Regions from separate parts of the Phascolarctobacterium faecium genome, predicted to be linked through region 2. Evidence: riboswitches for the same ligand, from Rfam matches in the RefSeq annotation. Region 2 holds a riboswitch; the other holds the start of a gene.
What was found. A riboswitch is a leader RNA that binds a small molecule or an ion and turns the genes downstream of it on or off. The one in region 2 is predicted to bind ZMP and ZTP.

Region 1 (7,684 bases), 460 kb from region 2:
CTTGATCCGACTTATACTTTTACGCTCCCGCGTTATCAAATGGTTGCCGGATTTTTTGATATCATGTCGCATATTTTGGAACAGTATTTTTCCGGAACTGACGACAATACTTCCGACTATCTTATGGAAGGCTTGCTGCGTTCGCTGATCCACAGTTCCAGGATCGCGGTGCAAAGCCCTGAAGATTATGAAGCGAGAAGCAATATTATGTGGATCGCTACATGGGCCTTGAATACCCTGGTAGCTAAAGGAAAGTCGACAGACTGGATGGTGCATATGATCGGTCAGTCGATCGGCGCTTACACTGACGCTACGCACGGAATGACTCTGGCCGCTGTGTCGCTGCCTTATTACAGGCACATCATGCCGTACGGACTGGCGAAATTCAAACGCTTTGCCATCAATGTATGGGATGTGCGTCCTGAGGGGAAAACTGATGAACAGATAGCTCAGGCAGGCCTTGCGGCGATGGAAAGCTATATGAGGGAGCTGGGACTTGTACTTAACGGCAGGGAACTTGGCGTCGATGAAACGATGCTTGACGGGATCGCTCAGGGTTCGTTTATTCTTGATGGCGGTTATAAAGTGCTGACTAAAGAAGAGATCGTTGAGATATTGAAGGAAACGCTGAAAGCCTAAAAAAACAGAGCTTGCATTTATGCAAGCTCTGTTTTTTTAGGGCAGGCGTTCCAGTTTGATAGTGAAATCATTATCGAAAGCGGCCAGTTTTTCAATACCGCTTTCAACAGTACCAAGTTCAATGAGGCTGTTGGCATAACCGTAATCACGGTAAAAAAATGCCAGATTACCCCAAGGTGCATAATAAGCAAAACTGCCTGTTTGAGGATCAAAACCGGCAGGAGCGCCCTGTGTGTCCAGGCGCCGCGGCAGATAAGCTACCTTTTCGGTATTATTAAAATCTTTGCAGGTCAGTTCCAGCGGCAGTAGGCTCAAAAAATCCTCTGCAGCTCTGGTGCCATTGAGTTTAAGGATAAGCTCGTCTTGGTTGGCGAGTGTCAGCCTGATGCGTTGGACTGCGTCTGTTGGAGCAGTCTGAGCTGCGTTAGTTGTTGTCTGGTCGATTTTGGCATTGGTGCCGGACGTGCTGCTGCAGGCAGCCATAGTAAAGCTCAGTAATAAAGTAAGCGTCAGGGCCAGAGTTTTCAGCATGGTATTTCCTCCGTTTCTCTGTTTGTAAGTTGCAAATAGATAGGGTCTGCCGTTGCTTATACGGCTTCTATATGTGAGTTTATATGCTGGAGTCTGCTCCAGGTCAAGCGTTGTTTGTAGATTTTTTGCAAACTGCTTGACTGTGAGTCAACTCCAGCCCTTACAATGAAAGCAATACAGGAAAGGAGCGGTAAAAATGGTTAAGGATTTTAAACGCTGGACGACGCAGCTTGCGGCGACGGTTTTGTATAATGGGCGTGGTGCCGCCAATCTGCTGGGGGCCGATATGACCTGGAAAAATGTTTGTCTGCCCGGAGTTAATTGCGGCTATTGCCGCTATGCAGAAGCCGGATGTCCCTGGGGGCTGACGCAGCATACCCTGACCGGTTTTACTTTACCTTTGGGCTGGCGGGTTTGGGGGCTGCTCATCTTGTGCGCTCTGTTTTTGGGACGGATGATCTGTGGCTGGCTGTGTCCGTTTGGCTGGGCGCAGGAGCTTTTAGATAAGCTGCCGATGTTGAAGCTGTCTAAAAATAAAATTACGTACTATTTAAGTTATTTTAAATATGTGGTTCTGCTGCTGTTTGCCTGCAATCTGTATTTCTTTGATCTGCATGGTCTGGACTGGCGTTGGATCATTGGACTTTTGGCTGCTGCGGCGTTATTTATCTATCGGCCTTTTTGTCGTTTTTTCTGTCCGTTGGGAGCTTTTTACAGCCTGTTTAACAGGATCGCCGTTTTTGGCATGCAGGTAGATTCGCGTAAATGTACCGCCTGCCAGCGCTGCGTACGCAGTTGCTTGATGGATTGTAAACGGGTAGGCGACAGGGAATGTATTGTCTGCGGTAAATGCAGACAGTCCTGCCCGACCGAAGCCATTTCTCTGGGCTGCAAATATTAAAGAAGAAATAAAATAACCTGCCGTATGCAGGTTATTTTGTGTTTTTTCTACATCAACAGTCCGGCACAGCCGGCTAAAAGCATCAAGGGAATAGCGCTCAGGTTACGGTAGTAATGCAGATAAAAAAGCAAAGCCGTCAGCAATGTCGGCCAGAATTTGAAATAGGTCAGCAGATTTTCCATTGCGGCGGTTCCGGCTGCGGGGAAAAATGTTATCCGCATAAAAAAGAAAACTGCGGTCAGCATCAAGGCGATAACTGAAGGCCGCAATCCATTGAGGATACCTTGTACAGCCAGCGAAGAGTTGAACTTTTGGAGAGAACGGGCAACGATGGCGACAAGAATGAAAGATGGCAGGCTGACGCTGAAAGTAGCTACAAAAGAACCAAGCAGGGCATGCCAGAATTCAGGACCGCAGACCCTGGCCCCTACATATGTAGCCGTATTGACAGCGATAGGGCCGGGGGTGATCTGAGAAATAGTGATGATCCGTGCATATTCAGCTGCGGGGATCCAGCCGCGTCCGACGACTTCCTGCTGAATGATACTGATCATTGCCAGACCGCCGCCGAAAGAAAAAAGACCGATTTTGAAAAAGACAATGAATAATTCCCAATAAAGCATCATTTTGTATCACTTCCCAGATATTTAGTGGCGCAGTAACCAAGCGCTGAGGCCAGCAGAACGATTATGGCAATGTCGAGACTGAAAAAATAGATCCCAAGCAGTGAAAAGGCCAGAATGAACCAGCCAAAATTGTTTTTGATGGAATAGGGAATCAGTTTCAGAGTTGCTGCGATCAATAAAGCTGTGATAGCAGAATTGATACCGTCAAAAAATTTCAATATATTGGGGTACTGGTCAAAACCACTGGAGGTGAAAGCCGTGACGATGACGAAAATAATGACGAAAGAAGGCAGGACGACGCCGATAGTTGCTACCAGTGATCCTTTAAGTCCCCCCAGCCTGTAGCCAAGAAAGGTAGAAGCATTGACGGCAATAACGCCGGGCAAAGACTGCGAGAGCGCAAGAACGTCAGTAATGTCTTCATCCCTGATCCATTTTTGTTTTTCAACAAATTCGTCACGTATCAGCGGTATCATTGCCGGCCCGCCGCCGATCGTGAACAGGCCGATCTTAACAAAAACAAGAAACATATGAAGATAACGCGGGCGCGAAGTATCCATAATAACCGCCTCTTTTCAGTCTGATAAATGGTGTTATTTTTATTATCGGTTATCTGCTCCAGTATTACAAGTCTGGTTGGAACAGGTAGCGGTATCGGCTGTGGCAAATAAAACCAGATATAGTATGGAAAGTAAAATGAATACCAGATGTAGATAAAATGTACTGATAGTTATGACGTTAACGAATAGGCAGAGTCTAAAACGGCATAAAATAACCCCTCCGCAGCTGTAGCGAAGGGGTTATGGTCAAATCAGAGATGTTTCTTTTCGATCAGCACGCCTACTGAAGTACGCCATTTCAAAATACCAGCGATGATGAGGCTGACAACGAAGCAGGCGGAGAAGAAATACAGGGTAATTGAATAGCTGTTGGTCGTTTCACGGATCCAGGACAGCAGCAGAGGACCGGCAATACCAGCCATGCCCCAGGCAGTCAGGATCTTGCCGTGGATGGCGCTGAGTTCTTTCGTGCCGAACAGATCGCTGAGGAAGGCGGGCATACAGGAGAAGCCGCCGCCGTAGCAGGAAATGATGACAAAGACAATCAGCTGGAAGATGAAGGCACTGCTTGTTTCTGCAAGTGCGTAGAAGGCAAAGATCTGGATCAGGAAGAAGACTACATAAACTGTACTGCGCCCGAGATAGTCGGAAATAGTAGACCAGAAAATGCGTCCCAGACCGTTGATCAGACCGATGATACCGACCATGGAGGCGGCTGCCATCGGTGTCATTTTTACTACTTCCTGTGCCATCGGTGAAGCTACTGCTAAAAGTCCGATACCGCAGGTAATATTGGTGAAAAAAATCCACCACAGTGCGTAAAATTGCCAGGTTTTGCGTGCTTCTTTGGCTGTGAACTGAGTATCCGGGAGGATACTTTTGACGTTAATGCCGGACGGCCCGCCGTTGCTTGCTTTAGGTGGTTCAAGATATAAGGCGGAGGCGGCCATGATAACCATGTACACGCAGCCGAGAATGATAAAGTTCTGTACCAGTCCGTATTTGGCAACCAGGATCTGCATCAGCGGACCTGCGATCAGGCTGGCAAAACCGAAACCCATGATAGCAAGACCGGTGGCAAAGCCGCGGTTGTTGGGAAACCATTTGACCAGCGTCGAAACAGGGGTGATATAACCGGTCCCAAGACCGATACCGCCGATAACGCCGTAAAAAAGATATAAGAGCGGCAGACTGTTGAGATGCAGTGCCAGCGCTGTACCGAACATACCCAGACCAAAGAAGCAGGTCGAGGTGAGACCGCTTTTACGCGGGCCGTATTTTTCAACGTAATCGCCCAAAAATCCCGCTGACAGTCCGAGAAATAAAATTGCGATCGAAAAAGTCCAGGTCGTTTCTTTCAGGGTAAAACCCATAGCCTGCATAATAGGCTTTGTCAGTACGCTCCAGGCGTAAACACTGCCGATGCAGATATGGATGCCGATAGCCGCCAGAGCAATGAGCCATCTGTTTTTCATAGGTAAACATCTCCTTTTCACACTAGAAAAAATCCGAGAGGGCCAAAGCCGGAAAATAAAAAAACCATCCGGGATCAGTTCTCTCTGCCCAGACGGTCGGCTGTTTCTATGGCATCGCAGTACACGTGGTTGATTCCACTTTATCCGTCAGTCCTGCGAGGTCTATTTGATTTATGTTCTCATTATAGCAAGAATTACGATAATGTCAAGCAAGGAAAAATAAAAAAACAGCAGTATAAAAACAGAACCTGCCCAGCTTGTTTACTCTTACCCTTAAATAACGTATAATAAAAATTAATATAAAGATGTAGTTTATTTTATAAAAATGCGGGAGGGAATACCATGTATTTAGCTGATGAACACAAGATTTGGGTCTGTAAAGGCGAGGATAAGATCTGCATGCTGCCGAAAATGGCAAACCGTCACGGTCTGATTGCCGGGGCAACGGGTACGGGCAAGACCGTTACTTTAAAGGTGCTGGCAGAATCCTTCAGCGAGATGGGCGTGCCGGTATTCCTGGCCGATATCAAAGGCGACGTTTCCGGTATGTGCAAGGCTGGTGAAAGCAGTGAAGGGTTTCAGAAACGTCTGCATAAATTAGGCATAGAAAATTTTGAGTTCAAAGGCTTTCCTGTACGTTTTTTTGATGTTTTCGGTAAAAAAGGGCATCCTGTCCGGACGACTATTTCCGAGATGGGGCCGGATCTGCTGAGTCGGCTTTTGGAATTGAATACCACGCAGAGCGGTATTATGACGATCATTTTTAAGATTGCCGATGATCAGGGACTGTTGCTGCTGGATCTTAAGGATCTGCGTTCGATGGTGCAGTACGTCGGTGATAATGCGGCTCAGTTCAAAACTGCCTATGGCAATGTGTCGGCTCAGAGTGTAGGCGCGATCCAGCGGGCGCTGCTGCGCTTGGAAGAACAGGGCGGAGATGTGTTTTTCGGCGAGCCGGCACTGGACATCAGGGACTGGCTGGCAGTAGCAGATGACGGACGCGGTTATATCAATCTTCTGCATTGCGTAGAGCTGTTTCAGACTCCGCTGTTATATTCTACATTTTTATTATGGATGCTGTCGGAGTTGTATGACCTGCTGCCGGAAGCAGGCGATCCGGAAAAACCTAAAATCGTCTTTTTCTTTGATGAAGCGCATCTGATTTTCAAAGACGCGCCGAAATCTCTGCTCGATAAAGTTGAACAGATCGTGCGTTTGATCCGTTCCAAAGGCGTCGGCATTTATTTTATCACCCAGCAGCCTTCTGATATTCCAGATACTGTTTTGTCACAGCTGGGAAACAAGCTGCAGCATGCGCTGCGAGCTTACACACCTAAAGACCAGAAGGGGCTGAAGGCTGCGGCGCAGGCCTTTAGAGCCAATCCTGATCTTGACGCGGCTAAAGTGCTGCCGGAGCTTGGCACCGGCGAAGTGCTGGTATCACTATTGGATGCTGACGGAGTGCCGACAATGGTGGAGCGTGCTTATGTCATGCCGCCGCGCAGCTATCTTGGCGTAGCTGACGACACGCTGCGCAACCAGCTGATAGCCTCCAGCCCGCTGTATAGTAAATATGCTGAAGCTGTAGACCGTGAGTCTGCTTATGAGATTTTGAGCGCCAAAGCCCAGCAGGATGCGGAAGCCGCAGCCAGGGCACAGGAAGAAGCGGCGCTGCAGAAAGAGCTGCGCAGCCGCAGCGCGGCTGCCAAAAAAGAACCGCCTACGGTCGCGGAAAAGCTGATCAGCAAAACGATGACGCGAATGGAAAATAAAGCTGTAGACACTATAGTACGCGGTATTTTTAATCAAATGAAAAAATGGTTTTAAAGGTGTTTGAAATGAAAAAGATTTTTGCAGCATTACTGGCTGTATTATTTATAACCGGTGCCGTGTTTGGCTGTGGCAAAACGCCTCAGACAGAGCTGAATCAGGCTAAACAGCAGGCTGCAGAGCAGGTGGCCAAAACCGCCAAAAGTGGACTGGCACAGCTGCAGGGCAAGCAGGCGCAGTTCAAAGTCGAAGAAGGGCGCGCTTATACCGGTAAGGCTGAGGTAGCTTTGTATATCCATACCTTTCATAAATTGCCGGGAAATTTTATTACTAAACGTGAAGCCGAGCGCCTGGGCTGGAAGCATAAGGGAACGCTGAATGAAGTGGCGCCCGGTAAAAGTATAGGCGGTGACAGGTATGGCAACTACGAAGGATTACTGCCGCAGAAATCAGGACGCAGCTGGAAAGAATGCGATATTGATTACAAAACCGGTAACAGGAATGCTAAACGTCTGGTGTATTCTAATGACGGACTGATCTATTATACGGACGATCATTATAAAAGCTTTGAAAAATTGTATTAAGGAGGCGGCTGATGAAAACAGTAACTTTGGCACTGGCCAGGATGCAGTCGATCAGGCAGCTGCATAAATATCTGCGTACGGAGCTTGAGCTGCCGGATTATTACGGTGAAAATCTGGACGCATTGTATGATTGTTTGACGGAAGTCTGCGAGCCTGTTATACTAAAAATACCGCAGGCGGTAGCCGCAGGTTCAGAATTAGGTTGGTATGGCGCAAGACTGCTTACAGTTGTACAGGATGCCGCCGCTGCAAATCCTAATCTTCAAGTAGAGCTTATTTAAAATATATGCAGTCTGCTCAAGCGGCAGGCTGCTTTTATTCTGTTTTACAGAGGGCGAAAAGAATGATTTTAAGTGTAGAGAAGCTGTCGCACAGCTATGGCGTCAGAACTTTGTTTAAAGATGTAACTTTTAATATTGAAATGGGCGATAAAATCGGTATTATCGGCGTCAACGGCACCGGTAAAAGCACGCTGCTGCGCGATATTGCACGCGGTGAAGCCGGTGACGGCGGCCGGATTACGGCAAATGGCAGCTGCGTGATCGAATATCTGCCGCAGAATCCTGATCATGATCCACAGGCAACGGTATTGGAACAG
Region 2 (7,684 bases):
GCATTACTGCTCATTAAAAAAGTATCACACAACAGTGCTTTACGCATCAGCTCCGTTCTCTGCGCAGGTGTTTCTGCCGTGTCACGGTCAATAACCTTATAGCGTCCGCTTCGCATTACATCTAACAGTCCAATTTCCTGTATGGTAACGGAACCGCCCCAGGATACAACGTCGTCTTCAGATATAAGTTCTAATGCTTTGTCTAAAGCCGCAGGCTTATCCGAACAATAAAAAGCTTCAAAACCACGTCTTTCCAAATTTTTCAAAACTGTTTTACATGCAGCTTCACTGCGTAATTGAGTAGGAGTTTTTGCCATTCTGCTCACCTCTTATTCTGCAACTACTTCCCCTATGAATACTTCATCAGTTTCATCATGTTCTTTTAAAGTAACTTCAATAGTTTCCTTATGAGCAGTTGGTACGTTTTTACCAACAAAATCAGCGCGAATAGGCAATTCCTTATGTCCTCGATCAATAAGCACTGCTAATTGGATAGACCGTGGGCGTCCCATGTCAATGACAGCATCCAGCGCGGCTCTAATCGTACGACCAGTATAGAGAACATCATCTACTAAAACGATATTCTTCCCATTCAGATCAAAATCAATATCAGTTCCATGTACGATCGGATTATACCCCAAGGTAGAAAGGTCATCACGATATAAGGTAATATCAAGCATACCCACTTTTACTTTTACGCCTTCAATAATTTCAATTTCCTGTGCAATCCGTTGTGCCAACGGCACTCCTCTGGTTCGAATACCAACAAGCACAACATTATTGACACCCTTGTTCTTTTCGATGATTTCATGTGCGATACGTACCAACGCACGACGCATTGCATCACTGTCCATAATAACATTTTTCTTAACTACTTTACTCATACAGCTCACCTCAAAATATTTTAGAATTGTCCGTTACGTAAACGGGTAATAATTTTCTGCATATCTTCCGGCAGCCCCGCCTCAAACCGCAGCCGTTCTCCTGTACGCGGATGTGTAAACTCCAGTTCCTGTGAATGAAGTGCCTGCCCATGAATCGCAAATGGAACCTTCATCGGAGAATATTTAGGATCTCCTACTAAGGGATATCCCAAATAGTCCATATGGACACGTATCTGATGTGTTCGACCTGTTCTCAAACGGCAGCGTACAATAGTAAAACGTCCAAAACGCTCAAGCACTTCATAATCAGTTACTGCGGTACGCCCACCCTCTTGTACTACCGTCATCTTTTTACGGTCATTTTTATCACGAGCTATCTTCGCCGAAATTGTCCCGGTATCCTCTTTTATATTGCCCCTGACAATAGCAATATATGAACGTTTGGCAGTTTTGTTTTGAATCTGTTCCGATAAAGATATATGTGCAGCATCATTCTTAGCTACAATCATGATGCCTGAAGTATCCTTATCCAAACGGTGCACAATCCCCGGCCTGATTACATTATTTATCCCTGATAAATTTTGGCAATGATGAAGCAGTGCATTAACAAGAGTACCGGTATAATGGCCTGGTGCTGGATGCACCACCATCCCACGACTTTTATTAACAACAACTACATCTTCATCTTCAAAAATAACATCCAAGGGAATAGCCTCAGAACGAATTTCTAAAAGTTCCGGCTCTGGCAGCATAACTGTGAACACATCGCCGGCCTTAACTTTATAGTTGGCTTTAAACACTTTTGCTCCACGAAATACACGCCCTTCCTCCAAAAGTTTTTGCATATTGGAGCGCGACACCTCTAGTTTTGCAGCCAGATAAATATCGAGTCTTTGACCAACATCATTTTCTGCAGCAGCAATATTTTCTACTTCTTCAGTATTTCTGTCTGTATTAAATTCCATATAATAAAACCCACCCCTACACAAATAGCAATATCTGCCACATTAAAAATAGGCCAGATACGAAAATCAAAAAAATCTACAACCATACCATTTTCAGCTCTGTCTATCAGATTACCGACAGCCCCACCAATAAAAAGTGCTGTTCCGGCCCGCACACACAAAGGTTCTGCTAAGATTTCTTTTCTAAACCACCAAACTATGACCAGCACCAGCAAAGCTACACAAATAAAAAAAGTTCTGTTATGAGCAAACATTCCAAAGGCAGCCCCTGGATTCAAAATATAAGTTAAATGGAAAATGTTAGGAATGATGGGAATACTTTGTCCTTCAGCCATCATAGCTACAACTATATTTTTTGTCAATTGGTCAAGCAAAACGACTAACGCCGCCAGCCAAATCAAAATCATAAGTTACTCCTATATTTATAAAAATTACTCTTATTATTATACCTGTAAAATTATCTTTTTTCAATGCTTCTTTGCCATAGTGTAATGAGAATCACTTGAGTAATCAGTCTTAATAATTAAAGTATATATTTTTTTACATTTATGCATAAATAATTTTGACAGTCCTATATAAAAAACCCGGCACCAAATAGTACCGGGTTTTATAAATAAACTATTAGTACAGAATTTTATTAGCTATAACCAAACGTTGAATTTGGTTTGTGCCTTCATAAATCTGCATGATCTTAGCATCACGCATCATTTTTTCAACCGGATATTCACGGGAATAACCATAACCGCCCATTACCTGAACAGCATCAGTAGTCACCTGCATAGCCACATCAGCAGCATAACATTTAGCCATAGCCGCCTCTTTGGAAAATTCCAGCCCCTGGTCACGCATCCAGCATGCTTTCAGTACCATCAATCTTGCCGTTTCAACCTTCATAGCCATATCAGCAATCATGGACTGGATCATTTGGAAAGAAGCAATCGGCTGGCCGAATTGTTTTCTTTCTTTAGCATATTTTACAGCACAATCTAAAGCAGCCTGAGCCAGACCAACGGATACTGCTCCAACAAAAGGACGTGCAGAATCCAAAGTATTCATTGCTATACGGAAGCCCTCGCCTTCACGGCCAACACGGTTAGCTTCTGGAATCACGACATCCTGTAAAATCAATTCACAGGTATTAGAGGGGCGGATGCCCATTTTATCCTCTTTTTTACCAACAGTAAAGCCAGGTGTTCCTTTAGGTACGATAAATGCAGTCAAACCACGGATACCACCGGATTTGCGGGTATTAGCAAATACAAGATAAGTATCTGCAATTCCACCATTAGTAATAAACGCTTTAGTACCATTAAGAGTATAAGTTCCGGCTTCCTTGTTTTTTACAGCTGAAGTAGCGACACCACCGGCATCTGAACCTGCACCAGGTTCAGTTAATGCAAACGCAGCCAGTTTACCATCATTAAGTAAATCACAATGCGCTTGTTTCTGTTCTTCAGTGCCGGCAATCAAAATAGGATAAGACGCCAGGGAGTTCGCAGCCATTGAGGTAGCAACACCTGCACAGCCTTTGCCCAGTTCTTCATAAATAACGGCAACTGTAACGCTGTCCAGTCCAGGTCCGCCATATTCTTCTGGAACAATAACATTCAAAAGCCCCATATCAGCAGCTTTTTCAAGCAGCCCGGGCATAGATTGATTATTTCTGTCCATTTCGGCAGCGTAAGGGGTAATTTCTTTTTCTACAAAATCCCTCACCATTTCCTGTAATTCAAGTTGTTCTTCATTAAGTGCAAAATCCATTTTGTCCTCCTTGTGTTAAGGCTTAAGCCAAATTGCTTGTTAAGGCGACTTGCCGTCAGCCTTTACCATTTACGGGGTATATCCTTAATTGTTTCCACAACAAACAAAGTCGTCAGTACCGTTGCCAACAGAGTATCATTTTCATCATATACCTCAGCTTCGGCCACAAGAGTCATTCGTCCGCAATGGCAAATCTTACAGACAGCATAAAGTTTTTCAGCTGCTGTGTATTTTACAATGTTACAACAAAAATTTAATGTTTCAGCTTCGACACCAACGCTGACAGCGCTGATTTGCAATACAGATTCAAGAAGACGATAAATAACGCTGCTACGGACCTTACCACGATGATCAAGGTCAATACCGGCCGTCAGAGAAAAACTTATCCGTATCTGGCCGCAGTTTAACTGTTCTATACTCAGCGCCGGATCATCTAAAAAGCGCCTTTCCAGACAAGCCGATTGCACTAAGAAAAGTATTCCCGATACATTTTCAGTACTCACGAACTACTCATCTCCTACTTGCCATAATCTTACTAAAACATAAACATATTTTGGACATTATACCTTGTGTATTTTACCACAAAAAATTTACTAACTCAATAGTTTTCAGACAATTTTATGCGATTTATGTAAAAAAAATACCACAACAGCTTCCAACGCCCACAAAACTGACTTGTCAGTCATTTTTGTTCAAAAAAATCCGCCAAAGTTTTCTTTGGCGGAAAGTTATTAATGATGGAACAAACGTAAACCAGTAAATGCCATTGCGATATTATATTTATCACATGTTTCAATAACATTATCATCTCTGATACTTCCGCCTGCCTGAGCAATATAATCTACACCGCTGCGGTGAGCGCGTTCAATATTATCACCAAACGGGAAAAAAGCATCACTGCCAAGAGAAACTCCGTGCAGCTTATGAAGCCATACTTTTTTCTCTTCACGTGTCAGCGGAGCTGGTTTTTCGGTAAAGAACTGTTCCCAAATTCCATCTGCAAGTATATCTTCATAATCGTCAGAAATATACACATCAATAGTATTGTCCCGATCAGGACGTCGAATACTGTCCTTAAAAGGCAGTTCTAAAACACTGGGGTTCTGGCGCAGCCACCAGTTATCAGCTTTATTTCCGGCAAGCCTTGTACAATGAACACGAGACTGTTGCCCCGCACCAATACCAATCGCCTGTCCATCTTTAACATAGCAGACGGAATTCGATTGCGTGTATTTCAAAGTAATCAACGCAATCAGAAGATCACGTACTGCATCCTCAGGAATTTCTTTATTGACAGTCGGACGATTTACCAGCAGCTCTGACGTAATTTTAGCCTCATTACGGTCCTGTTCAAAAGTTATACCAAATACATCTTTCGTTTCCTGTATCTCTGGAATATAAGACGGATCAATTTTTATAATATTATAAGTGCCCTTACGTTTAGTTTTTAAAATTTCCAAAGCTTCCTCTGTATAGCCGGGGGCAATAACGCCATCTGAAACTTCTCGAGCCAGCATAGCTGCAGTCTCCTTGTCACAGATATCTGATAAAGCGACAAAGTCTCCGTAAGATGACATACGGTCAGCACCACGAGCCCTGGCATAAGCAGTAGCCAACGGAGTCAGAGCTAGATCGTCAACATAATATATTTTTTTCAGTACATCGCTCATCGGCAATCCAACGGCAGCACCGGCTGGACTTACATGTTTAAAAGATGCTGCTGCAGGCAGGCCGGTAGCTTCCTTTAATTCTTTTACTAACTGCCAGCTGTTAAAGGCATCCAGAAAATTAATATAACCAGGGCGGCCGTTCAAAACCTCAATTGGCAGTTCACCTATTTTACTATAAATACGCGCCTTACTTTGATTTGGATTACAGCCATACTTCAATAGCAGCTCTTTCACGACTATTCCTCCTTAAAAATATATAAAAAAACCGACACTTCTGGGGTAAAACGCCCAGACGGTCGGCAACACCGGTCATACTCCACGTGGTTAATCCACTTCCGTCAGTTATATGACCTACTTCTGCTTTAGATTATACTTTTTACCGCTCTTTTTGTCAATTATCCTTTTATCTCTTGTCCAACTATGCTACAATTTAGAAAATACTCCAAAGGAGATGTTTTAATGACTTACTGTTACGTCTGCCCACACCGCTGCGGAGTTGACAGGGCAGAAACAATGAACAGTCCAAATGGTATTTTCGGTTCCTGCGGCTGCGGTATGCAGCCAATAGTTGCCCGTGCGGCACTGCATATGTGGGAAGAGCCATGCATAAGCGGCACCAAAGGTTCAGGCACTGTTTTTTTTAGTGGCTGCAATTTACATTGTGCATTCTGCCAAAATTACGAAATCAGCTGTTTAAATAAAGGACAGGAAATATCCGTTGAAAGATTAAAAGAAATTTATTTTGACTTAATTAAACAAGGAGCCCATAATATCAATTTAGTTACAGCAACACATTTTACTGAGGCTATTATCGCAAGCTTACAGGAACCATTGCCAGTCCCTGTAATTTATAATACCAGTGGTTTTGAAACTGTCGATACAATACACAGATTGAAAAATAAAATACAAATATGGCTTCCCGATCTAAAATATAGTGACGATTTAGCCGCAATAAAGTACAGTAATGCGCCTAATTATTTTAATACTGCTACAACGGCCATAAAAACCATGTACAAACAAGTCGGGCCCTACCAAATCGATGAAAATGGTTTATTAAAAAGTGGTGTAATTATCAGGCATCTGCTGTTACCGAATATGTTAGAAAATACACTAAGAGTAATAGACTGGATCGCTGACAATTTTGAACCGGGGCAAGTCCTGTTTAGTCTGATGCATCAATATATTCCATGCGGCCGAGCCGCTGAATACCCTGAAATAAACCGTGTTGTTACTGCAGAAGAATATCAAAAAGTTGAGCAGTACCTTTTCAATTCCGGTATTGAAGACGGCTTTATTCAGGAAGATACCGCTGCCAGCGCTGATTTTATTCCCATCTTTGATGGGACTGGAGTTTAGTTGACAAAGATTTTATAATCCTATATTATAAAAATATAATTATGAATATTGAAAGGACACTTGAACGAATGAAAAACTGATCCAATTTCGCACCTTATCTGAAAAAGACACAAAAACAGCTTAAAACCAAAAGCTTTGTTAAGTGTTGTCTTTTATCAGTAAGTCAGAATGGATCATTTTCTGCGATTTGAGGCTAAGTCTACCTTTACACCTCCCATTCTGTCTTGAATCGGGAGGTTTTTATTGTCTTCGAAAGTTAGGAGTTGAAATTATATGTACATCCTCGAAACCAATTCATTTAAATATTATTTAGGCGAAAGACTATTATTCAAACTGCCTGCTTTAAAACTACATACAAAAAGCCGTATAGGCCTGATCGGGCTGAACGGAAGTGGAAAAACAACTTTATTAGAGTTATTAGCAGGTATAAGACCAATTCCTGCAGCCGCAAAAATCATTTGCAAAACAACAATGACTATACTACCGCAATTAAAAGAAAGACTCTCCAAAAGCGGTGGCGAAACGACTCAAACCTACATCCTGCAGGCGCTCAAACAACAATCCGGTTTGCTGCTGGCAGACGAACCAACTAATAATCTTGATATGGACCATTTGTTATGGCTTGAAAAGGAACTTCGGCATTACTCAGGAGCCTTAATATTAGTTTCCCACGATCGTGATTTTTTAGATGCATTATGCAATGAAATCTGGGCTTTGGACGATAAACAACTTCAAATATATCAAGGTAATTACAGTAATTATCAGCAGCAAAAGATAATTTCTGAAAAAACTCATGATCAAGCTTATCGTAAATATATTATGCAAAAAACTCATTTAGAAACAGCTTTTTCTGCCAAACAGCAGCAAGCGCAAAAAGCTGTTAAAACCACGAAGATATCTTTATCAGAAGCCAGGATTACCGGAGCTAAACCCTACTTTGCTAAAAAACAGAAAAAGTTACAGCAAACAGGTCAATCCATACTGACGAGGTTAGACAAACTTAAACAGATAGAAAAAAGACAATCCTTACCAATAATAAAAATGAATT

Region 1: it holds a riboswitch for ZMP and ZTP, as region 2 does, so the genes downstream of both, PFJ30894_RS00735 (L-lactate MFS transporter) here and PFJ30894_RS10415 (phosphoribosylaminoimidazolecarboxamide formyltransferase) in region 2, are expected to answer to the same signal.

Annotation. Positions count from the first base shown of each region.
Region 1 covers NZ_AP019004.1:153,405-161,088, reverse strand. The annotation lists gene PFJ30894_RS00760 (iron-containing alcohol dehydrogenase) at 1-639, shown strand, start outside; gene PFJ30894_RS00755 (cyclophilin-like fold protein) at 676-1,170, opposite strand; gene PFJ30894_RS00750 (4Fe-4S binding protein) at 1,367-2,071, shown strand; gene PFJ30894_RS00745 (chromate transporter) at 2,119-2,697, opposite strand; gene PFJ30894_RS00740 (chromate transporter) at 2,694-3,257, opposite strand; gene PFJ30894_RS00735 (L-lactate MFS transporter) at 3,509-4,732, opposite strand; ZMP/ZTP riboswitch at 4,812-4,897, opposite strand; gene PFJ30894_RS00730 (helicase HerA-like domain-containing protein) at 5,075-6,559, shown strand; gene PFJ30894_RS00725 (ribonuclease domain-containing protein) at 6,571-7,086, shown strand; gene PFJ30894_RS00720 (barstar family protein) at 7,098-7,367, shown strand; gene PFJ30894_RS00715 (ABC-F family ATP-binding cassette domain-containing protein) at 7,430-7,684, shown strand, end outside.
Region 2 covers NZ_AP019004.1:2,151,382-2,159,065, forward strand. The annotation lists gene PFJ30894_RS10385 (lactate utilization protein) at 1-317, opposite strand, end outside; gene pyrR (bifunctional pyr operon transcriptional regulator/uracil phosphoribosyltransferase PyrR) at 330-884, opposite strand; gene PFJ30894_RS10395 (RluA family pseudouridine synthase) at 905-1,849, opposite strand; gene lspA (signal peptidase II) at 1,813-2,256, opposite strand; gene PFJ30894_RS10405 (acyl-CoA dehydrogenase family protein) at 2,471-3,610, opposite strand; gene PFJ30894_RS10410 (hotdog family protein) at 3,673-4,113, opposite strand; gene PFJ30894_RS10415 (phosphoribosylaminoimidazolecarboxamide formyltransferase) at 4,342-5,520, opposite strand; ZMP/ZTP riboswitch at 5,560-5,636, opposite strand; gene PFJ30894_RS10420 (4Fe-4S cluster-binding domain-containing protein) at 5,740-6,636, shown strand; gene PFJ30894_RS10425 (ATP-binding cassette domain-containing protein) at 6,910-7,684, shown strand, end outside.